2 regions of the Labrenzia sp. ATLA3 genome follow, and region 1 is predicted to be linked to the other one. Evidence: predicted binding sites of a transcription regulator. Region 1 holds the regulator's gene; the other holds the start of a gene.

Evidence for each region. The regulator PhoB, encoded in region 1, activates phosphate uptake and scavenging genes when phosphate is short. The targets are predictions, from matches to a motif close to TGTCATNNANCTGTCAT.
Region 2: the regulator PhoB is predicted to act here: its motif matches at 9,907-9,923, upstream of AC2A6O_RS22580 (arsenate-mycothiol transferase ArsC).

Annotation. Positions count from the first base shown of each region.
Region 1 covers NZ_JBXUKV010000006.1:176,806-191,599, forward strand. The annotation lists gene AC2A6O_RS17510 (magnesium transporter CorA family protein) at 1-14, opposite strand, end outside; gene AC2A6O_RS17515 (hypothetical protein) at 296-592, opposite strand; gene AC2A6O_RS17520 (hypothetical protein) at 730-1,167, opposite strand; gene AC2A6O_RS17525 (DUF1499 domain-containing protein) at 1,357-2,355, shown strand; gene AC2A6O_RS17530 (MBL fold metallo-hydrolase) at 2,368-3,270, opposite strand; gene AC2A6O_RS17535 (SRPBCC family protein) at 3,443-3,928, shown strand; gene AC2A6O_RS17540 (ATP-binding protein) at 4,165-5,520, shown strand; gene AC2A6O_RS17545 (substrate-binding domain-containing protein) at 6,166-7,206, shown strand; gene pstC (phosphate ABC transporter permease subunit PstC) at 7,272-8,741, shown strand; gene pstA (phosphate ABC transporter permease PstA) at 8,741-10,093, shown strand; gene pstB (phosphate ABC transporter ATP-binding protein PstB) at 10,105-10,902, shown strand; gene phoU (phosphate signaling complex protein PhoU) at 10,934-11,629, shown strand; gene phoB (phosphate regulon transcriptional regulator PhoB) at 11,709-12,410, shown strand; gene AC2A6O_RS17575 (GcrA family cell cycle regulator) at 12,725-13,261, opposite strand; gene AC2A6O_RS17580 (aspartate aminotransferase family protein) at 13,702-14,794, shown strand, end outside.
Region 2 covers NZ_JBXUKV010000008.1:207,157-221,950, reverse strand. The annotation lists gene AC2A6O_RS22630 (nucleotidyltransferase domain-containing protein) at 1-559, shown strand, start outside; gene AC2A6O_RS22625 (class I SAM-dependent methyltransferase) at 587-1,411, opposite strand; gene AC2A6O_RS22620 (Rossmann-fold NAD(P)-binding domain-containing protein) at 1,372-2,562, opposite strand; gene creD (cell envelope integrity protein CreD) at 2,809-4,275, shown strand; gene AC2A6O_RS22610 (VOC family protein) at 4,391-4,768, shown strand; gene msrA (peptide-methionine (S)-S-oxide reductase MsrA) at 4,998-5,642, shown strand; gene AC2A6O_RS22600 (hypothetical protein) at 5,780-6,301, shown strand; gene recQ (DNA helicase RecQ) at 6,331-8,220, opposite strand; gene AC2A6O_RS22590 (GNAT family N-acetyltransferase) at 8,371-9,264, opposite strand; gene AC2A6O_RS22585 (MAPEG family protein) at 9,382-9,759, opposite strand; gene AC2A6O_RS22580 (arsenate-mycothiol transferase ArsC) at 10,008-10,445, shown strand; gene AC2A6O_RS22575 (protease inhibitor Inh/omp19 family protein) at 10,570-11,067, shown strand; gene AC2A6O_RS22570 (DUF7662 domain-containing protein) at 11,142-11,924, shown strand; gene AC2A6O_RS22565 (hypothetical protein) at 12,221-12,397, shown strand; gene zapE (cell division protein ZapE) at 12,561-13,718, shown strand; gene mdh (malate dehydrogenase) at 13,892-14,794, shown strand, end outside.

The sequences.
Region 1 (14,794 bases):
TAGGCAATGATCATTCAGGGAATCTCCGCCGGGGGACGCGGACCGCGCCCTTTTCGGCGGCAGTTTGCCCAACAGATGGAGAGACGGCAACCACCTGAAAGATGTGATTTTGCGGGTGCCCATGAGGCACAGCCGCTTCCGGACGGCGGACATTCAATCGTGGCCGATTGCATGTCCGAGCACTATCCTTGACCGGTCATGCCGGCCGTGACCAAGCGTCTTTCAACGCCGCGGCGGGCTGACTTCAAGGAAGCCAGCAGCGGTTCCGGGCGCAGGACGCATCGGGAGCGGCTGCTCAGTTTTTCTTCTTCGCTGCCGTGCCTGAATTCTTGCAAAGGGCAGCTGCGTTGAGGGCTGCGATGCCGACGGGCTTGTAGAGGTTGACAAGCTTCGCGTCAGCGTTTTGCTTCGGGGCAGGGCGGCTTGCAGATTGCTCAGACATTTGTCTCGTCCGTTGTCTCTTCCAGTGCCCGCTCTCTGGGTTAAAGTTTACTTGGCTCGCGGGCGGAGTGCGTTTGTTATCCAATTGCGGCAAACGGAAGGCGGAAAACACGCCTTTCAGCCGATATCCGCAGCGGATGTTAAAAATCATGCGCTCATTGGCGGAAATCAGCCAGTCAAAAACAATAACAAGATGTAACGAATCCGGGATGGATTTGAAGTATTACGGTAATTATTTCTTTACGAATTAGGCGTGGCTGCGAAATCGGCAAGTATATGACTGGTGGTTCATATGAAATAGCTTTGGTGATTGCGCAGCGGAAAACCGCGCAGAGCCCTGTAGAAACCATGCAGTGATCGGGCAAAAATGAGCAGCACCGTCGCGGTGCAAAGGACCAGTCCGACGAGCATCAGTACCGAGGAAATCGCCGCCCCAAGCAGGATCATCAGACCGCCTGCGCTCAGGCCGATGACCAGAAGGGCAATCGTCGTGCGAAGATAATGATAGTGCGTCTGCTGCCAGTGGCCACCAGTCTCGGCATAGAGGAACGCAAACACGAGAGCGATGGGCGACAGCAGCAGCGTCAGCACCAGCAAGTGACACAGGCAGATATTGGCTGAGCCCGGCCGGAACAGGCCAAAAGGTGAAACTGCTTTTTGTTTTGCGTCACCGGTTGCGCTGTGCTCCGGTTCATTCGCCGTACGGCGGGACCGCAATCCGGTCATGCCTTGCCCCGATTTGAAACTGTCATTCCGGCGTGTCTTGCTTGCACGTTTATCGTTTACACAGAAGGAATGTATGATGTGTTCACCGTCGAAGTGAAGTTCATTTTTGACAATTTGGCTGTAAACGAAGAAACAATCAGGTGGAAAGCCTTCCGCGTCGATGCGGCAGGCCAGGTGAGATAGGGTCTGATGAAGCGCTACGCCGTTTACAAAACAGCTTCAGCACCGGCAAGCCGTACGGCTGGCTCCGTGGCGCTGGCGCTTGCGGCAATTGCTTTTCTGGCAAAACGGTTCGGTCTCATCGAGGCGGATGTCTTCGTTCTGTCGCTCATTGCGGCGGCAACGATTGCGCTCGGCGCCATTCTGCTTGCGCTGTTCAGCTTTCACCGGATCTGGACCTATGGCGGACCTGGTGTGCCGGCAGCGCTTACCGGGCTGTTCCTGGGGGTACTGGCGCTTGCGACGCCTGCACTGGTTGTCGGCATGCTGGTGATGCATGCAGGCGCGAGCGACCTGGCTACAAATCGAACCGATCCACCCAGCCTGGAAACGACGGTCATTTCCGACAATCAGCCATTTCTCGACTGGCTGAACACCATGCTTGTTGAGGACGTCTTGCCGAGTGTGGCAGCTTATTCGGGCGCCGGGCCGGAACTGAGCGAAGCGGGCACTTCGGCGGAAGACCGCCTGTATCCCGACATCGTTCCCCGCCGGTACCGTATTTCCACAGCCCAGTTGCATGCGGCCGGTGCCAAGGCACTTGAAGCGCTGAACTGGCAGGTGGTTGGCGAATTGCCGCCCGACCTTCTCGACGCTCCGACCTTTCTCCAGGCAGAGGGCACTTCGCAGATCCTGGGATTGAAACACGACATCGTCCTGCGCATTCGCCCGGATTCGGTTGGGGCGCTGCTCGATGTGCGTTCACGCTCACGCACACCGCTGAAGGACCTGACCGACAATGCAGATCGCATCCGTCTGGTCTTCAGCGAAATCGACCGGGTGCTGCTGGAGACCTATGGCGATCTGGCAAGACTGTCCGTCGATGAGACAGAGGTGGAAGAGGATCTGCCGGTCGAACCGGTTGAGGATCTGCGCGAGACAATTCCACTACCGAGCTTCAAACCGTATTACGAGGACGAGGACGCGCCGGTTGCCGAAGGTCTCGATGCGGTCGATCTTGAAGGCTGACCGTTCGCAGGTTTAACCGGCAAGACGGTAGCGGGCGGTGAGAGACACCTCCGGGCTGGCCTCGACGCGGCCACGGTCCGCAAGGTCTTCCAGATGTGCGAATACCGACAGACGAGCTGCAGGATGCAGCGCCGGATCGACGGCGGCATAAAGCACCGAAACGATTTCCGGGATCGATGTTTCACCTTTCTCCAGTTCCCGCAGGATAGAGGCCTCACGATTGAGCCTGTGTCCTTTTAGCGCGCGGACATAGTTGATCGCGTTTTGGACCATGCCGCCATGCCCGGGCAGATAGCTGTCTTCGGTGCGGGCCAGCAGTTTGTCGATGGAGGCCATGTAGTCCCGCATGCTGCCGTCTGGCGGGGCGACCACCGATGTCGACCAGCCCATGACATGGTCCGCAGACAGTAGAACCGGCTCGCCGGTGAGGGCAAAGCACAGGTGATTGGACGTGTGGCCGGGGGTGGCAACGGTTTCCAGCAAGATGCCGGCAGCCTCGAATATCTCGCCGTCTTCCAGCAATCGGTCTGGCGCGTAGTCCTTGTCACCGCTGGCATCGAGTGGGTTGACCTCGTTTTCCAGAAGCTCGCGTGCCGGCCGGTGCGGCCCGCATCCGATGATCTGCGCACCGGTCCTTTCTTTCAAAAGCCGCGCGCCCGGTGAATGATCCACATGCGTGTGCGTGACCAGGATCGCCTCAATGGGGGCGCCTTGTGCGGCTTTTAGAATGGTCTCCACCTGGCCTTCCAGGGCAGGTCCGGGATCGACGCAGATCAGCCGGCTGGTTCCCAGAAGGTAGCTGTTGGTGCCATGAAAAGTGAAAGGTCCCGGATTGTTTACTGTCAGCCGGCGCACGCCCGGCATCACTTCGACGGCGGTTCCATAGTGCGGATCGAACGCGCGATCATGCTTCATGTTGTCTCCGGTTCGTTTGTGCCTGCGGGCAAATGTTTCGGCGGTATCCGGGTGGATCTGCACGTCATGTATCTGACGTTTGAATCGGCTAGGGAAGCGCTACTTTGCCAAGCCGGGCCCAAATGTGAAACAGTGCGTTTGGGGTTGGGAAGAACGAATTTGACGGAAAAAAATGACACATGACACCGAGTGCCGGGTCGAAGGCATGTTGAATCTCCCACGGGCTCAGGCGTTTTCGCTGTTTGTCGACCGGCTCGACCTGTGGTGGACCTCTCCGTTCAAGGATGCGGGCGAAGGCAAGGCGCAGGCAGGGATCGATCCTCATGCCGGTGGGAGCTGCTATGAGATCGACGCCAATGGACAGCACAGGATCTGGGGAACGGTCCTGTCTCTCGAGCCGCCGCTTTACATCCGGCTTGCCTGGCAGGTCAGCCGCGATGGCGAGGAAGTCGCGGATCCCGCAACAGCAAGCCGTGTCATGGTCAACTTCCGTGACGCGGGAGACAGCACGCGCCTCGAAATCGTCCATAGCGAGTTTCTGAGGCATGGCGAAGCCGGGACGGATTATCTGGAACGCATGTGCCGGGCTGACGGCTGGCCGCGCATTCTGAATAATCTGAAGGCAGCCGCCAGACACCCCCTGCCGCAAACCCGCTGACCGGCAGGCCTCCTTTTCAGCCCTGCAAGCGGACATCGCTCGCCATCTTCAAGCGCCCTAGAGAGCTCTTGCCCGAAAGTCGCTCTTTGTCGCCGGGATGACATGCTTCCCATGTTAGGGGAGTGTTTCCATGCTGTCCCGATCTCCCTATTCCGGCCTTGCGCATTTACTGAGACGTCGAAATAGTGTGTGCACTCGGGAGACCAAATCGCTGAAAAGAATTCGCTCGACTGTCTATGACCCTACCGCCTTCGCCTATCGAAGAGCCCGCTGAAGATCGGCAGGCTGTATCGCCCCTGACCAGACTCCGCGAAGCTCGCTGGGTGCTGCTGTTCGCGCTTGCCGCGATCACCGGTGCGGTCATCCTGCACGAAGTGCCGCTGACGACGGGGCTGCTGGTCATGGCGGCAATGGTTGTCGTCGCCTGTTTCGTTCCCGGCAAGTCTTCGAGCCGCAGGGTCAAGCTGAATGCTCAGCGGGAAATCCGCAGGATGTGGCCGGGGACCGGCATGAAGGTCACCGTCGATGCGCTTCCGACACCCTGTTTCGTTGCCGACGGGCGCGGCATCACGCGTTATGTCAACAAGCGAGCCCTGTCGATCTATGAAGGCGTGAAGCCAGGAGATCCTCTGTCCTTCTCGCTCCGCGCGCCTTCGCTGCTGGAAGCCTTCGACCGTGTCTGCGCCACTGGTGAGGCGGAGAAGATAAGCTGGATCGAGAAGGTGCCGACCGAAACCTGGTACGAGGCCCATATCTCGCCGATCTACATGCCCGGCAGCGGTGGGCAGGAAAAAGTTTCCAAGCTACCGGACTTCATTCTTGTGGTGATCCAGGACTTGACCGAGAACCGCCGGTTGGAACGCATGCGCACCGACTTTGTGGCAAATGCCAGCCACGAACTGCGCACACCCCTGGCCTCGCTGACAGGCTTCATCGAAACCTTGCAGGGCCCAGCCCGCAACGACCCGGATGCGCGGGACAGATTTCTGTCGATCATGCTGGACCAGGCTGGCCGGATGCGCAGGCTGATCGATGACATCCTGTCCCTCTCGCGGATTGAGCTGAAGGCCCATGTCCGTCCCGCGAACGACGTCGACCTGTCGGAGATCGTGCGGCACACGAGCGATGCGCTGTCGCCACTTGCGTCCGACATGGGGGTCGAGATCCGGCTTCAGCTTCCCGATACCCCCGTGAAGATCAAGGGCGACCGGGACGAGCTGATCCAGGTGACGGAAAACCTGATCGAGAACGCGTTGAAATACGGGCACGACGGCAAGTTCGTTGACGTTGGTCTCGCGAAATCACCTGCGCCCCAGGAGGCTTCGTTCTGGCAACTGTCAGTGCGCGATTACGGCGAGGGCATTCCGCGGGAACATCTGCCCCGCCTGACGGAGCGGTTTTACCGGGTCGATGTAGAATCGAGCCGTGCGATGAAAGGCACCGGACTTGGCCTTGCGATTGTGAAGCACATCCTGACGCGCCACCGCGCCCGACTGGACGTGGAAAGCGAGCAGGGGCAGGGGGCGACCTTCACGGTCAGTTTGCCCGCCACCGAGAACGCGGCAGGTCTGCCAGAGAAAATCTCTGCGTGAGACCGCACAGGCAAGTCGCGATTTCCTGAGGCGGGAAGCCTCCAGCAGATTGCCCGGCAAGATCGGAACAGCCTTTTGTGACTGGCCAGGCGCCCCGCCGGCAGGAAGACCTGAAGTTCCGGATCACGCCCACTTTTTCTACGCCCGGAAGGAACATGTCTGCTTTCACCAGAGACGATGCCCGGAGTGATGACGGATATCTCGCGACCAGGGGACTGATTCCCCTTGTCCGCCGAATAACACAGGCAGGAAGCTGCCGAGGTGCTGGCACTACCGGCATTGCATCCATGGTCTGGCCAACACAGGCCGCACACTCCCCTTCCAGTCGCCGCGTCAGGTCCCCCAGAGAATACCTGGTTGGCCTTGCGAGCGGTGCAGCTGGCTAAAAAGGTTCATTGGCAACTTTGCCGGGGTCGATAGGGGGCGCACCTTGTGCGCTCCGGCACCTCTTTTTATGACTGTTTGCGACACAAAACCGTCAATCAGAGGGTTTTGTTTATAAATTTCAACGACTTAAATTGTCACAAAACTGAAAAAGAACTGTCATAGAACTCTCATCCGTGGAGCCTAGGTTCCCCGCATCGCTCGTGCAGATCCAAGCGCGGTGATCATCTAGAAACCTTGACATTCAAAGGGAGTGGTCAAGTGAAATTTACGACCCTCGTTAGCGCAACTGCTCTTGCCGTTGCTTCCACTGCATTCGCTGGTTCGGCTCAGGCTCGCGACCAGGTGCAGATTGCCGGTTCCTCCACGGTTCTTCCGTATGCTTCCATCGTTGCTGAAGCATTTGGCGAAAACACCGACTTCCCGACCCCGGTCGTTGAATCCGGCGGCTCCTCTGCTGGTCTGAAGAAGTTCTGCACCGGCGTTGGCGAGAACACCATCGACATTGCAAACGCTTCCCGCAAGATCCGCGAGAAGGAAATCAAGGCTTGTGCCGAAGCTGGCGTGAAGGACATCATCGAAGTCCGCATCGGCTACGACGGCATCGTTTTCGCTTCCCAGAAAAACGGCCCGGCATTCAACGAATTCACTCAGGTTCAGTGGTTCAACGCTCTGGCGCCAAAAGTCCTGAAGGACGGCCAGATCGTCGACAACCCGTACACCAAGTGGTCCGAAGTTGACGCATCCCTGCCGGACGCAGAAATCGCTGCTTTCATCCCGGGCACCAAGCACGGCACCCGTGAAGTGTTCGAAGAAAAAGTTCTGGCTGTCGGTTGTGAAGAATCCGGCGCTCTGAAGGCCATGATCGACAGCGGCATGTCCGAAGACGACGCTGAAGACGCCTGCATCGCAGTTCGCACCGATGGCAAGTCTGTGGATATCGACGGCGACTACACCGAGACCCTGGCCCGCATCGACTCCAACCCGAACGGCGTTGGCGTTTTCGGTCTGGCTTTTTACGAAAACAATACCGACAAGCTCAAAGTGGCAACGATGGACGGTATTGCTCCTTCCACCGAAACCATCGCATCGGGTGAGTATCCGGTTTCCCGTCCGCTGTTCTTCTACGTCAAGAAGGCACACATCGGCGTGATCCCGGGCCTGAAAGAATACGCTCAGTTCTTCGTTTCTGACGAAATCGCTGGCCCGGATGGCCCGCTGGCCCAGTATGGCCTGGTTTCCGATCCGGAGCTTGCCGCTACGCAGGCTTCCGTTGAAGCCGAAGAAACGATGGGCAACTAAGCACATCTTTCCGAAAGGGCGGCTTCGGCCGCCCTTTCTTTCTTCTTTGCCGGTTGGGTCGCCCTATGTCACTTCCCTATATTCTTATTGCGCTGCTGGTTCTGGCTGCCGCCGGATACATAGTCGGCCGCGGAAAAGCGTTAAGTTCTGCCGGAGGGGATTCGCGAGAGCTTCATTCCCTGCCTGGCTACTACGGCTGGAATGTCGTCGTTTCCATACTTGTGCCGGCCCTCCTGCTGCTTATTGCCTGGCTGATCATCCAGCCGATCGTTCTGGACAGTCAGGTATCCTCCAAGATTTCCGAAGAGACCATTGCCGCAAGCTCGCTCGACCTTGTCATGAGCGACGTCGTTCGTGTTGCCGAGGGGCTCGACCTTGCAGTGTCCCAAGGCGCTATGTCGGCTGACACGGCGTCATCCATACGTATCGAGCTGACCGACGTGCGCAGCCGTCTCGGCGAGATCGGTGTCGCACTCGGTTCTGAGGTAACCGCCGAAACGCTGCGGGCGGCACAGACCTACCGCAGCATCTCCAGCACCGGCCTGCTGCTGCGGTCCATCGTCGTTCTGGCGGCCGGTCTGATCGGTTTCGCCGTCGCTGTCCTGCGTACCAACAAGGATTTCCGCGCCCGCAATGTGGTGGAAACGGTTGTCCGCTACATCCTCATCGCAGCCGCTTCCATTGCTATCCTGACGACCGTTGGCATCGTGCTGTCGCTGATCTTCAACACGGTGGAGTTCTTCCGGCTTTATCCGGCCGCGGATTTCTTCTTTGGCCTGACCTGGTCACCGAGCTTCGGCGGCGGATCGGAGCTGGGTATCGTGCCGCTGATCTGGGCGACCATGTATATTTCCCTGATAGCGCTCGCTGTTGCCGTGCCGATCGGCCTGTTCGCCGCAATTTACCTGTCCGAATATGCAACGCCGCACGTGCGTGCCGTTGCAAAGCCGTTGCTCGAGATCCTGGCCGGTATTCCGACCATCGTGTACGGTCTCTTTGCGCTGCTGACGGTCGGCCCGCTTCTGATGAACCTGTTCGGCTCCGGCGGTGCGCTCGGCGTTAGCTGGATGTCAGGCGCTTCCTCGGTATTCACCGCAGGCGCGGTCATGGGCATCATGCTGATCCCCTTCGTCAGCTCCCTCTCCGACGACATCATCAACGCCGTGCCGCAGGCCATGCGCGACGGCTCCCTCGGCCTTGGCGCCACCCATTCCGAAACGGTGAAGCAGGTCATTCTGCCGGCGGCCCTGCCGGGTATCGTCGGTGCCGTCCTGCTGGCGGCTTCTCGCGCCATCGGCGAAACCATGATCGTGGTACTGGGGGCCGGGGCCGCTGCCCGCCTCAGCATGAACCCTCTCGAAGCGATGACCACCGTGACCGCGAAGATTGTCAGCCAGCTCACCGGCGACAACGACTTTGCCTCCCCGGAAGCGCTGGTCGCCTTCGCGCTCGGTATGACCCTGTTTGTCGTGACCCTGGGGCTCAACATCTTCGCGCTCTACATCGTGCGCAAATATCGGGAGCAGTACGACTAATGACCGACACGACCCTTACGCCTCCGTCGGGCAAGACCAGTGCTCCGGCCCCGAACAGGATCACCTCGATCCTCGAACTCGATCCGCTGACCAGGAAGCGCAACGCCGCCGAAGCCCGCTTCAAGCTCTATGGCATCATTGCCATCGGCATTGGCCTGTTCTTCCTTATCGCGCTCTTGTGGGCGATCCTCTCCAACGGTCTCGGCGCCTTCAGCCAGACCTTCATCAAGGTGGATGTGCCGCTCAACCAGGAGCAGATTGCCGCCGCGGAAAAGTCGGTGGTCAAGACGTCCAAATACCGGGCCATCATCGTCGACGCCTTCGCCAGGGAACTCGCCGGTGACAAGATCACCACCGATATGTCGGCCAAGGACATGGAGAAGCTGTTCTCCTCAGGTGCCGCAGCAACGGTCCGCGATTATGTGCTCGCCAATCCGGACAAGATCGGCTCGACCGTCACTTTCGATTTGATCGCCTCGTCCCGCGTTGACGGCTACCTGAAGGGCCGCGTCAAGCGGGAAGACCTTGCCGAAGACAAGAACCTGGACGCTGCGCACCTGGATCTGGCAGACCAGATGCAGTCTGCCGGCCTTCTGGAGAAGCGTTTCAACTGGGCCTTCATCACCGGAACCGATGCGTCCGACAGCCGCCCGGAACAGGCCGGCATCGGGGCCTCCATGATCGGCTCTCTGTTCATGATGCTGGTGGTGCTGTTCCTGTCACTGCCGATTGGTGTCGCCGCGTCCATCTATCTGGAAGAGTTCGCGCCGCAGAACAAGTTTACCGATCTCATCGAGGTGAATATCTCCAACCTGGCCGCGGTACCGTCCATCGTATTCGGGATCCTCGGCCTGGCGGTGTTCATCCAGTTCATGCACCTGCCTCAGTCCGCACCGCTGGTCGGTGGTCTGGTGCTGTCGCTGATGACGCTGCCGACGATCATCATCTCCACCCGCGCCTCGCTGAAGGCGGTTCCGCCAAGCATCCGCGATGCGGCGCTCGGGATCGGGGCATCCAAGATGCAGTCGATCTTCCACCATGTGCTGCCGCTGGCCATGCCGGGCATTCTGACTGGGACGATCATCGGTCTGGCGCAGGCCCTTGGTGAAACCGCTCCGCTGCTGCTGATCGGGATGGTCGGCTTCATCGCCTCCAACTTCCCCGATGGTGTGGCGGCCGGTTTCTTCTCGCCGAACTCGGCCATGCCGGCCCAGATTTACGAATGGGCGAAACGCGCCGATCCGGCATTCTATGAGCGCGCATGGGGCGGGATCATTGTTCTGCTGGTGTTCCTCATGACCATGAACATTATCGCTATCATCCTGCGCCGCAGGTTTGAGCGCCGCTGGTAAGGATTGCTCCGATGAACGAGATGCCGAATTTTGAACAGGCGAAAACCATGACCGAAAGCAAAATTTCCGCGAAAAAGGTGCAGGTCTATTATGGCGATACGCACGCCATCAAAGACGTTGACATCGAAATCCAGCCGCGGTCCGTGACGGCCTTCATCGGCCCCTCCGGATGTGGCAAGTCGACCTTCCTGCGCACGCTCAACCGGATGAACGACACCATCGACATCTGCCGCGTCGAAGGCTCGATCAAGATCGACGGCGAGAATATCTACGACCCCAAGGTCGATCCGGTGCAGCTGCGCGCAAAGGTCGGCATGGTGTTCCAGAAGCCGAACCCGTTTCCGAAGTCGATCTATGACAACATCGCCTACGGCCCTCGGATCCACGGCCTGGCTCGCAGCAAGTCCGAGCTGGATGAAATCGTGGCCTCCAGCCTGCAGAAGGCCGGGCTTTGGGAAGAAGTCAAAAACCGTCTGGACGAGCCGGGTACCGGTATGTCGGGCGGTCAGCAGCAGCGTCTGTGCATCGCCCGTGCGATTGCCGTGAGCCCGGAAGTGATCCTGATGGATGAACCGTGCTCGGCGCTTGACCCCATCGCGACCGCGAAGGTGGAAGAGCTGATCGACGAGCTGCGCGAAAACTTCACCATCGTGATCGTGACCCACTCGATGCAGCAGGCTGCCCGTGTGTCTCAGCGTACCGCGTTTTTCCATCTGGGTATTTTGGTTGAGGAAGGTCTGACGCAGGACATCTTTACCAATCCGAAGGACAAGCGTACGCAGGACTATATTACGGGCCGCTTCGGCTAAGCATTTTTTAGGTTTCTGAAGGGGACACACGATGTCTGAACATACAGTCACGGCTTACGATGACGAACTGACGGCCATGGCCGGCAAGGTCGCCGAAATGGGCGGTATTGCCGAGAAGGCCTTTGCCGATGCGGTCTCTGCGCTGGTGTCGCAGGACCTGGAGCTTGCCAAGGCGACGATCAAAGGCGATGTCCGTCTGGACAACCTTTACAACGAACTTGAAGTGAAGCTGATCGAGCTGATCGTTCGTCGTCAGCCGATGGGGCAGGACCTGCGCGAAATCACCGCTGCCACCCGCATTGCCAACGACCTGGAACGTGTCGGCGATCTTGCAAAGAACGTTGCCAAGCGGGTGATCGCCATCGACAGCGGCTTGCAGTCCAAGAAGCTTGCGATCGGCGTCGAGCACATGACCGAGCTTGCTCTGTCTCAGCTCAAGCAGGTGCTGGATGCCTATACCCGGAAGGATCCGGAAGCTGCCCGCAGGGTGCAGGAAGCCGATGCAGAGGTTGATGCGATCTACACATCCATCTTCCGCGAGCTTTTGACCTACATGATGGAAGATCCGCGCGTCATCACCCAATGCGTCCACCTGCTGTTCTGCGCCAAGAACATCGAGCGCATCGGCGACCACGCGACCAACATCGCCGAGAACGTCTACTACATGGTCACTGGCGAACGTCTGCCGGAAGACCGGGCAAAGGTCGATGAAACGGGCGCGGTCTGAGCGCCGGCTTCTGTCGCATTTGCAAAGGATCTGAACGGCCGGCGCTCTGGCGCCGGTTGCTGTAATTGGAGCGAGATGTATGCCGAAGGTGCTCATCGTTGAAGACGAAGAACCGCTCAGCCTTCTTTTGAGATACAATTTGGAAGCAGAAGGATATTCGGTCGAGTCCTGTGTCCGGGGCGACGAGGCGGAAATCCGCCTGCGGGAAAGCCTGCCAGACCTGTTGCTGCTTGACTGGATGCTGCCGGGCCTGTCCGGAATTGAACTGTGCCGCCGCCTGAGAGCGCGCGAGGACACCGAGCGTCTGCCGGTCATCATGCTGACGGCGCGCGGCGAGGAAGCAGAGCGCATCCGCGGCCTGTCGACCGGTGCCGACGACTATGTGGTCAAGCCTTTCTCCGTGCCGGAGCTGATGGCCCGCGTGCGCGCCATCCTGCGGCGGGCAAGCCCGGAAGTGGTATCTTCCATGCTGCGGTCCGGCGATATCGAACTGGATCGCGAAACACACCGTGTCCGCCGCAATGCCAAGGAAATTCATTTGGGGCCGACGGAGTTTCGTCTCCTGGAATTCCTGATGACTTCGCCTGGCCGGGTCTTCTCCCGCGAGCAGCTTCTCGACGGCGTCTGGGGCCATGATGTCTATGTGGACGAACGCACGGTCGACGTCCATGTCGGCCGATTGCGCAAGGCGCTGAACAAGGGCAAGGCAAAGGACCCTATCCGCACGGTGCGCGGTTCTGGCTACGCCTTCAACGACCAGTTCACCTCTGCAGCTGTCTGAGGGCAGAGTGCGGAATACGCAATGAAAGCCCGCCCACAAGCGGGCTTTTTGCATTTCAGGGGCTATGTGACTGTGAGAGTTATCTGCGTCTTCGCTGCCAGGCATTCGATCAGGCTATGGTCAATAGCTGGAGGATGTCGTCACCTTCTGTTCCCATGAAGGGGCATTTTCGAAGCGAAGGCACTCGGGTCAACGGATGCACAGGGCCTTCGTGAGACGCGGCACACAGGAAGCAGCACCTGGCCGTGGGAAAACTCAAACAAAAAACCCGCCGAAACGGCGGGTTTTTACGAGCTGGATTTATCTGGAGGCTATCAGCCTGCCTGAGCCATCGTCTTGCGGTCGCGGCGGCGGTCGGCGACCGGCTGATAGGCGATCTTGCAGTGATGGGCGCAGTAGGGGACCCCGGCATCGGAATGGCGGCCGCAGAAGTAGAAGTCGTCGGTCGCCGGATCGCCGATCGGCCATTTGCAGGTCCGCTCTGTCAGCGTCAGGATGGTCGCACGCTTGGAGATCGGCACCAGGTCGGCAATCGGTTCGACGCGCGGCTTGGCTTCCGCCACCGGTGCAGGCGCCATGTCTGCTTTAAGTGCTGTTGCGCCGATGGACTGCGGCTGAGTGGGGGTTGGTTTCTTTGGCGCGGCGCCCGCTGGGGGGGCTGCCGTACGCGGCCGGCGCGGCTTGGCGCTTGAAGACGTGGACTTGGCACGGCCGGACAAACCAAGGCGATGGACCTTGCCGATGACAGCATTCCGTGTGACGCCACCCAGTTCGCCTGCAATCTGGCTTGCGCTCAAGCCGTCGCCCCAAAGCTTTTTGAGAAGCTCAACCCGTTCGTTTGTCCAACTCATCGCCGCACCCTTTAGTTTGACCGTCCTGCGGCCATTAACCCCGTGTTAAGCATGCGTGAGCACGCTTAATGATGGCATATCTAGTGCCTCTTGGTGATTTGCCTCACGAGATCTCGTGTTTGATTGTTCAGAGGTTACAATAACGTTAATTTGTCAGGCAACCGCCGAACCCAAACCAGTTGGGGATGAAACGACTTTTCCCCAATTATGGCGAGGTCATTGAGAATTTTATGAAATCCGCCTTCCCGGACGGGTGAAATGTCCTGTGCGCCATTTCCATTGACAGCGCAGGGTACGGGCAGTGTATAAGAAAGCCGCTACGTGCCGCCTCATCGGGGCGGCATGTTGCGTTTTGACCCTTCGGCAACTGTTTCAGATGTCGGCCTGGCGTCTGGGTGACGCTGGGACAGAAAGGGCGTTTAAAGGAGACAAACGAGGTTATGTCCGCGACTGCACTATTCGGAAATTACGCAAGATCGAAACTGGCTTTCGATCATGGGGAAGGTGTCTGGCTGGTAACGACTGACGGCCGACGATTCCTCGATTGCGGTTCCGGCATCGCGGTCAACGCACTCGGTCATGCTCATCCGCATCTGGTCAAGGCATTGCAGGATCAGGCCGCCAAGCTGTGGCATACGTCCAACCTGCACCAGATGCCCGACGGTGAGCGGCTGGCGCAGCGTTTGTGTGCGGAAACCTTTGCCGACAAGGTGCTCTTCGTGAATTCGGGCGCCGAGGCGATGGAAGCCGCCATCAAATGCGCGCGCCGCTATCATTATGACAATGGCGACCCCGAGCGGTTTCACATCATCACCTTCGAAGGCGCCTTCCACGGCCGGACCATCGCGACCATCGCAGCGGGCGGCCAGGCGAAGTATCTTGAAGGCTTCGGTCCGAAGGCGCCCGGTTTCGATCAGGTGCCCGCCGGCGATCTGGACGCTTTGAAAGCCGCTATCGGTCCGCAGACGGCGGCGATTGCCATCGAGCCGATACAGGGTGAGGGCGGTATCCGCGAGATTCCCGCCGACTTCCTGCGCGCGCTGCGCAAGATCTGCGACGATAACGGCATTCTGCTGATCTTCGACGAAATCCAGACTGGCGTCGGACGGACCGGCAAGCTGTTCGCTCATCAGTGGGCGGGGGTTGAGCCGGACCTGATGGCGATTGCCAAGGGGATCGGCGGCGGGTTCCCGATGGGCGCATGCCTGGCAACCGAGGAAGCGGCTGCAGCCCTTTCGCCAGGAACCCACGGCACCACCTTTGGCGGCAATCCGCTGGCCATGGCGGTGGGCAACGCCGTCCTGGACGTCGTCCTGGATGAAGGCTTTCTGGAAGGTGTTCGCCAGAAAGGGCTCAGCTTCAAGCAGAAGCTGGCCGGGCTGGTGGATGGACATCCGGACGTGCTGGCGGAAGTGCGTGGTACTGGCCTGATACTCGGCCTGAAATGCGTGGTGCCGGTGGCTGATTATGTGCTGGCGGCCCGTGAAGCGGGTCTCCTGGCAGTGCCTGCCGGCGACAATGTGGTGCGCATCA
Region 2 (14,794 bases), on a different contig from region 1:
CGGCTGGGACCTCGCGAAGGCCCTGCGGCTGATGTATGCGGGCAATGCGGTGATTGTGGAGTGGTTGAAGTCGGTCTTCGCCTATCAACTGCACGAACCTTTTCGCAACGCAGCGCTTGATCTGGCAGATGTCGTGTGTGACCGCAGACTGATCTGCAAGCACTACTATCATCTCGCCAAAGCTCAGATCCATAGGCAGAACTTTTTCCAGGGCGATGTATCCCTGAAGAAAACGCTCTATTGCCTGAGGCCACTCGCAGCGCTGATGTGGTTAAGTCACCATCCCGAGCGCGCGGTCGCACCGATGAATTTTCAGGATCTGCGTCAGGACGCCGGGTTCCCGGATGCCGTTTCCCGTGAGATCGACATCTTGCTGGAACGCAAGGCGTTGAGTTCCGAAATGGGCTCCGAAACGCTGAACCCTGTCTTGTCCGGGTTCATTCTCGATACTTTCGAAAGTTTCCAGTCCTTTGCCAACGCAGGCGAGCCCTCAGCGGAGCATCAGGGCCGGATAGATGATTTCTGGCGGCACTGGTCTGCCGACCTCAGTCCGTCCTAGAGTGCCAAACCGGCAGGCTCTGAAAACTCACCCCTTCGCCCGGCACACCAGAAGCGAGCTGTTGCACCAGCCCCGGAACCCGGGAACGCGTCCAAGCATGCGGGTGAGGGCGATTTCGGTGGGTTTCAGCGGTCCCCATTCGAAGGTCTTCCCGCGCAGGTGATGGAACAGCTTTCCGTGGCGGTTGGTTTCCTCGTACCAGGGGCTGAGCATCGGCAGATAGGGCAGGCAGGAGAGATAGCCGATGCCGTGAACCGATTCGATGGTGACGGCGCGGCCGATGATGTCCGACCATTCCTTCAAGGTCATTCGGACCTGGTGTTCGGCATAATGCAGGTGCTTCAGCTTCAGCCGGTCGAGACGGTAGAGCTGAGGCACGACGGCAAGGATCAGCCCGCCGGGTGAGACGACCTCGCCACACTGGCGCATCACCGATTCAATCGCCTCCTGGCGACCGGGCAGATGCTCCAGCACATCCAGCAGCGCGATGATATCCGGTTGCCAGGGAAGATCGTCGCGGTGTTCGGCAAGGCGTGTGGCATCCAGCACGATGTCCGGTTCGAAGGCCGCTTCGTAATCCGCGCCGCAATATTCGAAATCAAGACCCGTAGCGGCGAGATACTCTTTCGAAATCGATGTCGAGCAGCCAATGTCCAGAATACGCGGCGATCGCCCGAGGTCTTGTCCCCAGCTCGAAATAGTGCGGGAAACGATGTCGAATTTCACCGTCCCGTACAGGTTCCTCTGGGCGTTCGCGAGTTTCTTGACCAGATACTGCGAATGCACGGTGACTTCGGATTGCTCTCCGTCCGCTATGTCTGGTCTCTCTGTTCGATCCAGAGTTTGGTGCACACTGCCTCTCCTTCTGTCGCCAAGCGGTGTATGCCGGGTTCGTAGGTGTAGGTCGTCAGGTCTGTCATCAGGACGATCAGCTCGCCCAGGATCAACTCTACCACTTCATCGGCAACGCTGCCGGAGCCTGGAATGAAATTGGCCGGGTATCCGTCATTGACAAGGCAGATCTGCTTGTCCGCGCCCTGCGGGCCGGGAAGCTGGAAGGCCTTGATCGACGGATGAATGTCCGTGGACGGCGATTGTTCCAGAAAGTCGACGTCGATTTCGATACGCCGGGAACTGGCGCTGGCCACAAGACAACCGTTTCGGAGCTGTTTCAGCACGTCGCCGGTTATCGACAGGCGGCCCGATGCCCCGACGACGAGATCGCATGTTTCCAGATCGGTGGGATGAAGCGTCGCGGGATAGCCGGACAGACGGGCCTCGGCGATCTTCAGCGGGTCGACGTCGATCAGCGAGACGATAACATCGAGGCGGCGCAAGGCTTTGGCCAGACCGAAGCCGATCCAGCCAGCGCCGAAGACGGCGGCCCGCCGGCCGGCCAGCGTGTTGCCCATGTCGCGCATGAGGCCGTCGAGGCAACGGGCGATGGTTTCGCCGCAGCGCACCGCCTCCAGACGCTTCAACTCACTGTCAGCACAATGCAGCACGGGCACCTTCAAGTGTGTCTGGCCGGCCCGCCAGACACCTTGCTTGGTGATTTCAACCACCCCTTCCACCAGGTGCAACTGATCCTGAAACTGCTCGTGCAGCAATTCGACTGCGTAACCGCCGACTTCCTGAATGACGAGCTTCTGGTCGGAGGCCTTGCACGCGTCGAGGCTCTTTTGCAGCGTCTCTGCCAGCACCTGCTTGAAGACAGGTTCGGTCTTCGGGCAGTGAACCTTGTCGCCGTAGATCGCCTGCCATTTCAGCCGTGTCACATCGCTTCCCGAGGAATAGGGAATCCCGATGATGGCGTCGAAATCCATGACGCCCTCCAGCGCATCGATCATGCGCCGGGTGTCGTCAAAGAGATGGGCTACCAGCAGATACCGGTGCCCCTCGCTCTTGAACAGGTCGAGCCGCTTCACCAGCGCGGGCAGATAGTCCGCTCGCCGGGCAAAGGCAGGCACGTCAGAGCTGGGTAGGTTGCTTAATGAGTGCATTGTCAGTTATTCCGAGGGTCCCTTCATTCTGGCACCGTGCTGCCCGCACGCACAAGTGCGAGATTTGAAATAGGCCGGAAAAATGAAGTGGCGAATCCCTGTCTTCCGGCGGTCTGCACAGTCCCTGCACAAACACTCCTGAAAAGTCGCTCTTTCTTGCCCTCTTGTGTCCCGTTCGGCGGTCGATGGTTGCCGTGTTGATCGGGTGCCCTTATGCGGGCGCCCTCTGGCAGAGGGTAAATCTGTATGACTAGCGATACTCAAAATGACACCGTCGACCAACCGGAGGAACAGACGCAGTTTACGCAGCGCCGGTCCGAAAAGGCGCCGCCTTTGCGGCCGCCTTCATTTTTGGGCTCTCCAGCAGTCAAATTCGTGATCATCGGGGTGCTGACCGTGATGCTGCTCGTGCCGAGCCTGTTTGTCTGGGTTCTGGTGGAAGAACGTGCCGATAGGGCTCGTGACGTCGCCCAGGACATTGCCCGGTCCTGGGGCGGCGTCCAGCAAATCAACGGCCCCTATCTGGTCGTTCCCTTCAGCGAGACCTACACCGTTTCAACGGATGACAGCTCGAAAACAGAAATGCGGTGGCATACGGCCATCCTGTTTCCGGAAAAGCTGGATGTCGGTGGCGACATTTCCGTCCAGGAGCGCCGGAAATCGATCTACTCCCTGCCAGTCTACCATGGCAGCGTGAACCTGAAGGGCCGGTTTGCAGCCACGTCTCCCGAAACCTTCGAACCGCAATTTGGCGGGCAAATCGACATCGCAGCGGACAAGGCGGTGCTTGTGGTCGGTATCGGAGACATCGCGGCCTTGAAAAGCGAGGTCGGTCTGGTTCTGAACGGCAACGGTTCCGTTCCGTTCGAGCCGGGTCTCGGGCCCTTGACCATGGATCCGATGCGGCGCTCCGTTGCCAGCATGTCCCCGTCCGGCATCAATGCCCCGGTCGCGGCCGGCTTGTGGCGAAACGGGTTTTCCTTTGAAATTCCGATTCAGATGAATGGCTCCAAGGCTTTTTACGTCGCACCGGCCGGGCAAACGACAACCGTCTCCCTGCAATCCGACTGGCCGCATCCAGGCTTCACCGGCGCCTTTCTGCCAGAGACGAGAGATATCGGTGACACGGGGTTCACGGCGTCCTGGACCATCCCCTATCTTGCGCGTGGAATTCCAAGGTCGGTGCTTGGCGCGCATATGCCCTTGCAGGACAAGGCGCTTGGCGTCGAATTCGTCGAACCCATCAATTTCTACCACACCATCGCAAGGTCGCTGAAATACGCCGTCTGCTTCATCAGCTTGACCTTCCTGGCAGTGTTCATTCTGGAGATGCGCTCAAGGTCGCGGGTCCACTGGATCCAGTATGGTCTGGTCGGGCTGTCGCTGATTGTTTTCTATGTCATGCTGCTCGCCCTTGCGGAGCACGTGGGCTACGGACCGGCCTATCTCCTTGCCGCGGCGGCCGCGACGCTCCTGAACACGATCTATATCGGAACGGCGCTCAAGAGCCGTCTTGCGGGCGGCGTGATGCTCATGGTTCTCGCTGCGATATTCGGTGTGCTCTATGCGCTCATGCAAGAGCAGGACTACGCGCTGCTGATCGGCTCGCTGCTTGCCTTCCTGTCTCTCGCCGTCACCATGTTTGCGACCCAGAGGATCGACTGGTCCGGACGGCAGCAGACCGGCGCAAGAGGGCAAGCTGAACCAGCCTGACCGGCTGTCCGATCACGTGACCGGCGGTGCGGTGCTGCACCGCCGGACAAAACGAGGCTTGCATTTTCTATCTCAATGTTCCTATTTTGTTCTATAAATTGAATTGGAGGGAAAAATGCACAAGAGCCGTTTGGGAGACCTGGTGATCGACTGTGAAGGAGGCGATATCGACCGCCACGCGGAATTCTGGGCAGGGGCGCTTGGGCGAACTGTTGAGGCCGAGCCGAAAAACCCCCGCTATCGTCGTCTCATCGGCACGGAAGATGAAATCGGTATCCTGCTCCAGTCGGTCGAACACCCCTCCCGTGTCCATCTGGATATCGAAACCGACGACCCGGAAAAGGAAGTCGCCCGGCTTGAAAGTCTGGGGGCGACGATCGTTCAACAGCTAGATGGCTGGACAGTGATGCAGGCAACCAGCGGCCACCGGTTCTGCATCGTCAAACCGCAATTGGCCGGCTTTGAAGAAACTGCCAAGACGTGGGAGACCTAAGCGCTGCTGAAGCTGGCTTGAGTGCCCGATGCGGGGTTCATCACGGTAGGCTCACGTGCATGTGCTGGTTTGGGGAGTTGAGTTGAGTTTGTCTCCGCAGCGGAGCGCGTTACCTCTGTACGAGAAAACTCGAAATGGGCTTCACGGCGGCTGCCGCCAATGATGCATGTTTCAACGTCGAAACCCAAGCTCGCTGGTCACGCGCAAGCAGCTTTCTGGAGGACCTGACATGAAGCGACTGCTTCCACTCGCCCTTTTCGCCGCAGTCACGGCGTCGATGCCATTGGCAACCGCCCAGGCCGAAACCGCTGTTCTTGCCGGCGGATGCTTCTGGTGCGTTGAATCCGACCTTGAAAAGCTGCCGGGCGTGCGCGACGTCGTTTCCGGTTACGCGGGCGGCGAGACACAGAACCCGACCTACAAGAATTACGAACGGGGCGGACACCGCGAGGCCGTCAAGGTCGACTTCGACGAGACCAAGATCAGTTATGCCGACCTTATCGGGATTTTTCTGCGCACTGTCGATGTGACGGACGCTGGTGGTCAGTTCTGCGACCGGGGACATGCCTACTCGACGGCGATCTATCCTCTGGACGAGGCCCAGGCGAAACAGGCCAAGGCGGAAATCGCCAAGGCGGAAAAGGTGCTCGGCAGCAAGATCGTCACGCCGGTCGAGGCGCCGGCCGTCTTCTGGCCGGCTGAAGATTACCACCAGGGCTACCACGAGAGCCAGGTTCGCACGCTCACCCGCTTCGGCTATGTCACCCGCGCCGATGCCTACAAGGGCTATCGGAAAGGCTGCGGCAGGGATGCGCAGGTCAAGGCCGTGTGGGGGGGAGAAGCCTACAAGGGGGTGCACAAAGCAGGGTCCTAAGGCCCGAAAACGGGCCGTTTCCTGCGGAAACGGCCCAGGTGATCAGCATTTTCGACGAATTGCCAGGCATCAATTTGCCGTAGGGTAAGGTGCGCACTACATACTTCAGGTGGGCTTACGTCTGAAAGGGCGCTAACATGCTGAACCTGTTTGGAAGTCGTGTAGCAGCAGAGCCGGAATTTATTTCTGAATTGAGAGCCGTCGAGACAGAAGATCGCCTTCGAAGATCCACCGCCGCCATGCTGGAAGCAGCAGGGCTGGAAATCTGCGACACAAACACACCGACCGAATTCGCAGCCGCTGCCACCATCGCGATCATGCGGCTCGTGCTCAAGGTGGTCGAGCGCGACTTCGATGGTCTGGGTGTCGAAAATCGCTTCGTCACCGGCCTGTTCGGTTTCCTGATTGCCCACAACCTGACACGGCGCACAAACGCCGATCTGGGCGTCGTGCTCGGAATTGCCGGACTTGATCTCTTCTCGCATGAGGAGATCGAAGAGATCTACAAACTCGGTTCCTCCTACAGACGTCTGCGTCAGCACCGGACCATGCATCTGGCGCTCAAGGACATCATCGACAGTTTCCTGTCGCATCCTGATGAAGAAACCTTGTCGGATCTTGCCGGCGTCTATCAGCTTTGCCTGCAGAAGGACGGCTGACCGGTCAAACTCTGGAATTGGCAGCTCTGCTATACGCCGGCTTCAAAGGCCTCGACCAGTTCCAGGAACGCTTCGCCGTATTTTTCAAGTTTTGACTGGCCAACGCCGGAGACGGCCAGCAGGGCATCTTCGGTCACCGGCCGCGCGGCAGAAATGCCGGCCAGCGTCGCATCGGGAAACACCACATAGGGTGGCACACCCTGATCGCGGGCAATCTGAGTGCGAAGCCTGCGCAGACGCTCGAACAGCAGCTTGTCTTCATGGTCGAGTTCGTCGGCGATGGACGCCGTGCGTGATGAGCTTGTCCGCTTCAGGCCCGCAGCGCTACGGTCCTTGCGCAAGGCGAGCTTTTCATCACCGCGCAAGACGTTCCGTGCCTTTTCCGTCAGCACCAGCGCGCCGAACTGCGTGTGATCGACATCGACGTAACCTGCGGCAACAAGCTGCCGGGCGATCGACTGCCAGGTCTTTTGAGGCACATCCTGGCCGATTCCGAAGACTGACAGCTTCTCATGACCGAAGCGGGTGCTTTTTTCGTTGGTCTTGCCCAGAAGAACGTCGATGACATGTGCCGTGCCGAAGCGTTGTCCGGTGCGGTAGATCGCCGACATCAGTTTCTGGGCAGCTTCCGTGCCGTCCCAGGTTTCCACCGGAGACAGGCAGGTGTCGCAATTTCCGCAGGGCTTGGGATAGGTCTCGCCGAAATGGGCAAGCAGGGCCTGCCGCCGGCAACCGGCTGTCTCGCAGATGCCCAGAAGCGCATTCAGCTTGGCGTTTTCCGCGCGCTTGACTTCCTCCGGAGCATCGCCTTCGGCAATCATGCGCCGGCGCTGCACCAGATCGGCCATGCCATAGGCCATGAAGGCTTCGGAAGGTGCGCCGTCCCGGCCCGCACGACCGGTTTCCTGGTAATAGGCCTCAACGGAAGACGGCAGGTCCAGATGGGCGACATAGCGCACATCCGGCTTGTCGATGCCCATGCCGAAGGCAACCGTTGCCACAAGGCAAAGCCCTTCTTCCAGAAGGAAGGCATCCTGGTTGGCGGAGCGCTGTTCCGCCGGCAGACGGGCGTGATAGGGCAGCGCCTTGATGCCTTTGGAGGACAGCCATTCGGCGATGTCCTCGACTTTTGCACGCGACAGGCAATAGACGATACCGCTCTCGCCGGAATGCTTTTTCAGGAAATCCAGCAATTGCTGGCGCTGGTTGGTGCGCTCGACAATCTCGTAGCGGATATTGGGCCGGTCGAAGCTGGTGGAAAAGACGGCAGCGTCTTCCATCTGCAGGCGGGCCAGAATGTCCTTCTGGGTGTGCGGATCGGCCGTCGCGGTCAGCGCCACACGCGGCACGCCCGGATAACGGTCGCGCAGGCAGGAGAGCGACATGTATTCCGGGCGGAAGTCGTGACCCCATTGGCTGACGCAGTGCGCTTCATCGATGGCGAAAAGCGCGATCTGCAGCGTGTCCAGGAACTTGCGAAAGCTCTCGGTGCCCAGCCGTTCCGGCGTCACGTACAAAAGCTCGATTTCGCCGCGGCGCAGGGCGCTGCGGATGCCGTCCTGTTCTTCCGGTGACAGTGTGGAATTGAGGGCGGCGGCCTGAACACCCGCGGCGCGCAGCGCGCCGACCTGGTCCTTCATAAGCGCAATCAACGGCGAAACGACGATGCCGACCCCGGACCGGCAAAGCGACGGGATCTGATAACAGAGCGACTTGCCGGCCCCGGTGGGAAACAACACCACGGCATCCTTGCCGTCCACAAGCGTTTCGATGACCGCCTGCTGCTTGCCCCGGAAGCTGCTGTAGCCGAAAACCTTCTGCAGAACCGCAAGCGGCTTCGGCTCCGGACGCACGGTCGGAGCGGCAGCATGCTGCACTGGAATGACATCCTCCACGGCAACAGCGGGCGAAACGGGCATGGGTGAGACGGGTCCTTTGATTCCCCCGCACAATGTCTTATTCGCGAAAGAAGGGCAATGAAGGCGCAGCTGTGCCTGTGGATGACCGGGCAGGCCCGGTCCGGGCCGCGAGGAAGTCAGAGGAATGGTCGTTGGCCGGAAGGGCCGGTGCTAGAACTCTGCGTCCGGATCTTTTGCCAGTGTTTCAGCGCAATGAATGCGCATCTGCTCGGTCAGATCACCAAGGTCGCCCTCAAGTTTCTCCGGCCGGATCGGTTTGCCGAAATGCACGCTGAACTTGGCATTTTCCTTGTTCAGCAGTTCATTGAACACCGTCATGTCGCGCAATTCGGTGGACACCCTGGCCAGGAAATAGAACAGCCCGGAATTGCGCCCGCCCATGTGCATGGGAATGATCGGTGCTTTGTTCTTGCGCGCAAGTGCGAGGGCGGATGTCATCCAGGGCCGTTCGGTCAGCTTGCCGTCGTGCCAATAGGCCAGACGCCCGGAAGGAAACAGCACCACGACCCGCTCCTTGGCGAAGGCCGAAGAGGCGAGCTTGATCGTTTCCTTGGATTTTTCCCGGCTCTTGAAGTCCGCCCGCCATTCGACCGGAATGATCATGTCGGCAAGGCGCGGGTTGATGCGGATCGCATCGCGATTGGCAAAGATGGCCAGGTCGTTGCGCCGTGACTTGATGGCATCGTAAAGCACGATGCCATCGGCAATGCCGGTCGGGTGGTTGGAGACCAGCACGACAGGCCCTTCCTGCGGTACCCGTTCAAGGCCAAGCGTGGTGACGTCAAGCGACAGCAGATTGCTCAGATGAGCAAAAACGTCCAGCGCCTCCATATGCGCGATCGTGTCGGCCATTTCGACGGCAGACTTGTATCGCAGGATCTTGTGCGCGAAGGGTCTGATGAACGGCCACCACGGGCTCGCCATTACCAGCTTGCCCCGTTCGGCGATCAGAACATCGACAATATGCTGTTCTGAAACCTGCCTCTGGGACGCTGCCTGACGGCGCGCCGGCAAGGTGTCTGTCGTCTGATCGGTCGTCCGCACAATGCACCTCTGCCCACGAGATAACTACCTTACTCCGATGCATCGTTAACGAAATCAGCTTCTTGGTGCAAATGATCGTTGTACGATTTTCAGGATCGAAGCCCGCTCACAAGCGGCTCAACTCCACAGGGAACTGGTAAAAATTGCCAGCGATGTCAAGAAGGAGGCAGCCCAGGCGAGCGAGCGTGGCGTCGCCCGGTCCGCCCAGTAGCAGCCGATATAAATGATCCTCAGTAGCACAAAAAGCACAGCGAGCCTGTCGATCCAGTGCGGATCACCGCCCTGGTTGAGGCCGACGAAAACGGCAACTGCGAAAAGAGGGAAGGCTTCGAAGCCATTTGCCTGTGCTCCCTGCGCCCGGGCGCGGAACCCGTCTCGCCAATACTCCGGATCGCGCGGACGGGCATTGTCGAAGGACTTGTTCAGTTTGGCCGGAAAGACCGAAAGTATAGGCAGGATGGCGGCGGCAAGGATGCACCAGAAGACAGTCGGCATAGGGGGCTCCTCTTGGGCTTGTTTAAAGGTTCGGGGCAATCCCGCAATGAGGGACCTGCAGAACGCCGGCCTGTGCGCGAGCGCTTGAGCGCAGGTTTATCAGCCTCCGGAAAGATATCCTCATGATTTTCATGTCTCTACCGGCTTTGTCATAAAGTTTTCCCGCCGCAGCGGTAGGGGGAGGCCGCCCATGGCGTCCCTGTCATGGCCCGACCCGCGAAGGAAAGCCAAGTGCCAAAACAACCGTTCTGTTCGTCTGTCCGGACAACAGCCTGCTGTCGCCTCTGGCCGAAGCCTATCTGAATTTTCGGGCAGGCGGCCTGATGCGGGCCTTTTCCGCAGGCGTGGCGCCTTCGCAAAGCCTGAGCCGGCACGTGCGCCGGCTTCTGTCGGCGCGGGGCATTGATGCCGTTGGCCTCGCCCCCAAACCGGTGGGCGTTTTCCTGATGCCGCATGCGGAAATTCCCGACAGGGTGGTCTGTCTCGCCGATCAGGAACCTGTCGTCTTGCCGCCCCAATGGAAAACCACGACGTCCAGCCATTGGTGGCACATTGCGGCAAAGCCGCCTTTTCCGGAAGGTTTTGCTGCCTGCGCGGCCTATTTCGAGAGGATCGCAGGCGCAATAGACCGGCTTGTGGAGCCTCCGAAATCAGCTGGTGTCAACGTATCGAACCGCGTCGCCTGACAGATGTTGAGATGGTCGATTTTCAGGATTTTGGATTTTCGACAAATTGTGGGCTAAGAGTGGCTCCCATATTGGGACGAAGGTGAGGGATTGATTCGTCATGATGCGCGCGGGAAAGTTTTTTTTGATTGTTGGCCTGGTAGTTCTGGCTGCGGGTTGCCAGAGATTGTCCGGGGGGCGCAACTATGCCGCACCGCTGCCGGCGACCCCGACAACGCCAGTAGGCTCAGGACAGCTTGCCCCGCTCGATCCGAACGCACAAGGCACCGGTCTTGACGATCCATCCGCTCAGCCGACCGACTTGGCGAGCAACCCGGTTGCAGCCCCAGCCGATGCCAAGGAAGTTGGTCGGACAGACCTTCTGGGCGGCTGGAAACTTGCCTCCGGGAGCGACAACTGCATGGCCTTCATGACACTGACCTCGTGGTCCGGTGGCTACCGAGCAAATACCAGAGGTTGTACCTCTCCGGTACTGTCCGGGATCTCTGCCTGGGACCTGACCGGCAATCAGGTGGTTCTGAAAGACGGTAGCGGCCAGATCGTTGCACAGCTTTATTCCAGCGCTCCCGGTAAGTTTAACGGTCAAACCTCAACCGGATCGCCGATCTCGCTGTACCGTTAATACCCCTCCGTATTAATGCTAGACAGCTCGCGCTATAGGTGTATATTTGCATGGCTACCGGAAAGGCTGTGCAAATGTCAAAATATGAACCACTGCGGGAACACTTGGCGCGTCTGGAAGACGTTGTCTGGGCGGCCAAGCTGAACGAAGTTGAAGATATCATAGGTTCGTCTCTTCCCAAAAGCGCCCGGGAACACCGGACCTGGTGGGCCAATTCCGGCGGCAGCCTGGTTCACCAGAATGCATGGCTGGACGCCGGGTGGCGGGTGGAGCGCACCGACCTGATGCGCGACGTCATTGTTTTCCGGCGGTTGCGCATCGGTGGCACCATAGCCGGGTCGTCCACCCGCGCGGACAGGTCGACCAGGACACCGCAGAAGACGGCGGAAAAGCGTCTCTCCAAGGAAATGGCCGCGCTGCGTCAGCCTGCAACCGTAACGTTGCGGTCCGAATGGACCACGCTTGGCGACGTTCAGCGCACGCCCTGTTCCAATTCCATCGTTCCGCATGAAGGCGGCATTATGCGCTTTGCCACCATGCAGGGAGACGAGGTGGTGACTGCTATCGTCGCCACATTGTCAGTCCACAAGGCTTATCGCAGCATGCGCATGGCAATGAAGGGTCTTGACGACGATACCGGAAGCAGTGTCGGCGTGGATCTCTTCAAGAAGGCCGGTTTCGATGCCGCAACCCCGATCGAATGCGATGTGGTCAAGTCGGGCAACGCCTGGCTGCTGACCGACGGCCGCGGGCGCAAGGCCAATCTGGACGATCAATCCGAATGTTATCTTGTCGCTCAACTGCTCTATCTTCAGGAAGTGCAGAACGGTCGCAAGACGGCGCTTTATCTGCGCTAGACGTATCATGCTGTTATCGTCTGGAAGCTTCCGGTGCCCAGGCGATAACGGAAAAGAGGCAGCGGCGCTCTCCGGCGACGCCGCATCGTAAATGGGCACAAGTGCCTTATTGCGTTCCTCCCGCACAGGTCCCCTCCCTGTGCAAAGCGCTCGTAACCTACTTACCGGTTGCGGGCGCTTTTGTTTTGCCTGCTCCTCCAGACATTCAATCCAGCAGCGGCTCTCATCACATCTGCAATTTTCAGTTCGGATAACATCAGCCCAAAGGACAGTCTGTTGCTTCCTGGACGTGTCGGATGCCGAAGTCTTCTTCCGGACGCGGTGCCGTGATCAGGTTTGACGCCGAACATCTGCTGCATAATCCGGTTTACGAGATGGAGCGACGGACGGTGCCGCAGAACGTTCAACAGCACATCGGCCTGGCGAAGCCAGTCTGGATCGTGTGGCTGCAACGTTATCCTCTTGAGGCCTGAAATCCTGAAATTTCCAGCGGTTGAAATGCAAATTCGTAAGAGTGCGTGATCGGATTCAACCATATCATGACTTGCATCTGCGACGTTTTGACCTTATTTCGCCGTGCAAATAGATACGTCCAAGACCCCATGAATTCTCATGGAGGGAGCAGCACCTTTGAAAATGGAACTGCCGGTCAACCGCGCCCTCAGCGCTCGCTACGACGCGCTGATCGCTTCGGGTGAGATCAAGGAAGACCCCGTGCAACGGGAGGCTGTGCGCCAGCTCGATCTCCTGAACACCCGCCTCGCCGAAACCCGTCTGGCCTCCAAGAAAAGTTCTCTTGGTTGGCTTTTCGCCAGCAAGAAGAACCAGCTCTGGGCCTCCGTGCAGGGGCTTTACATGTGGGGGGGCGTCGGACGCGGCAAGACGATGCTGATGGACCTCTTTTACGAGGTCACGGTCATACGCCGCAAACGGCGGGTTCATTTCCACGAATTCATGAACGATGTGCACGATCGCATCCACGCCCATCGCCAGGCGCACAAGCGCGGCGAGGTCAAGGGGGACGATCCGATCCCGCCCGTGGCAAAGCAGATTGCGGAAGAAACGCGCCTGCTGCTGTTCGATGAGTTTTCCGTCACGGACATTGCCGATGCCATGATCCTCGGCCGTCTGTTCACCCAGTTGTTCGAACGCGGCGTCATCGTGGTCGCCACATCAAACGTCGAGCCGTCAAGTCTCTACAAGGACGGCCTCAACCGCCAGCTCTTCCTGCCGTTCATTCAGATGCTGACGACCAAGGTGGAAGTGCTGCATCTCGATTCTCCGACGGACTATCGCCTGGAGAAGCTCGGCGGTGCGCCGGTCTACGTCACCCCCCTGGGCGAAAGCGCGGATGCGCACATGGATAAACTCTTCGCCAAGCTTACCAATGGGTTAGCGCTCCATTCGGCAGAGCTTGAGAACAAGGGCCGCAAGATTGCCGTTCCCTGCGTGGCGGGCGGGGTCGCGCGGTTCTCCTTCAACGACCTGTGCTCGCAACCGCTGGGGGCGAGTGACTATCTGCGCGTCGCCCATGCGTACAGCACGGTGTTTCTGGACAATGTCCCCGTGCTGTCCAAGGCGCGGCGCAATGAAGCCAAGCGTTTCATCAATCTGATCGATACGCTTTACGATAACGGCACCAAGCTGGTTGTCTCCGCTGAGGCCGAACCACAGGATCTGTATGTTGGTGAGGACGGCACGGAAGCTTTCGAATTTGACCGCACATCGTCGCGGTTGATCGAAATGCGGTCCGAGGCGTACCTTGCGGGTGAAAGACGGAATATACACGCATAGGTCTGCATTCCCTATAGGTGAATTATGCAGACGGGAAGATATGGGAAAATTTGCCCGCCATCGCGCAATATTCTTTTGGCGAGGTTGCGCGGGCGGAGCAAAGGGAGTAGTGCCATCCTCAGTCATCAGAGGATGGCATAGAGTTCCATCTTACGTAAAGGGAAACTTTCGAAATGGCGCGGAACAAGATTGCCTTGATCGGCTCTGGTCAGATCGGCGGCACACTCGCACATCTGGCAGGTTTGAAGGAACTGGGAGACATCGTGCTCTTCGACATCGCGGAAGGTGTTCCGCAGGGTAAGGCGCTCGATCTGGCTGAGTCCTCCCCGGTCGACGGATTCGATGCCAAGCTGGCAGGTGCCAACAGCTACGAAGCCATCGAAGGCTCGGACGTTGTCATCGTCACCGCCGGTGTTCCGCGTAAACCTGGTATGAGCCGCGACGACCTTCTGGAAATCAACCTGAAGGTTATGGAGCAGGTTGGCGCCGGCATCGCAAAGTATGCCCCGAACGCATTCGTCATCTGCATCACCAACCCGCTCGACGCGATGGTCTGGGCCCTGCAGAAGTTCTCCGGCCTGCCGAAGAACAAGGTCGTCGGCATGGCCGGCGTTCTCGACAGCTCCCGTTTCCGGTACTTCCTGGCGGACGAATTCAACGTCTCCGTCGAAGACGTGACCGCATTCGTTCTTGGCGGCCACGGCGACACCATGGTGCCGCTCACCCGCTACTCCACCGTCGCCGGCATTCCGCTCACCGACCTCGTCAAGATGGGTTGGTGCACGGCCGAGCGTCTGGAAGAAATCGTCCAGCGCACCCGTGACGGCGGCGCAGAGATCGTTGGCCTGCTGAAGACCGGCTCCGCTTTCTACGCTCCGGCTGCTTCCGCCATCTCCATGGCTGAAAGCTACCTGAAGGACAAGAAGCGCGTCGTGCCGTGTGCGGCTGCCCTCGATGGCCAGTATGGCCTCAAGGACACCTACGTGGGCGTTCCGGTCGTGATCGGCGCTGATGGCGTCGAGCGCATCATCGAAATCGACCTGCAGGGCGAGGAAAAGGCAAACTTCGACAAGTCC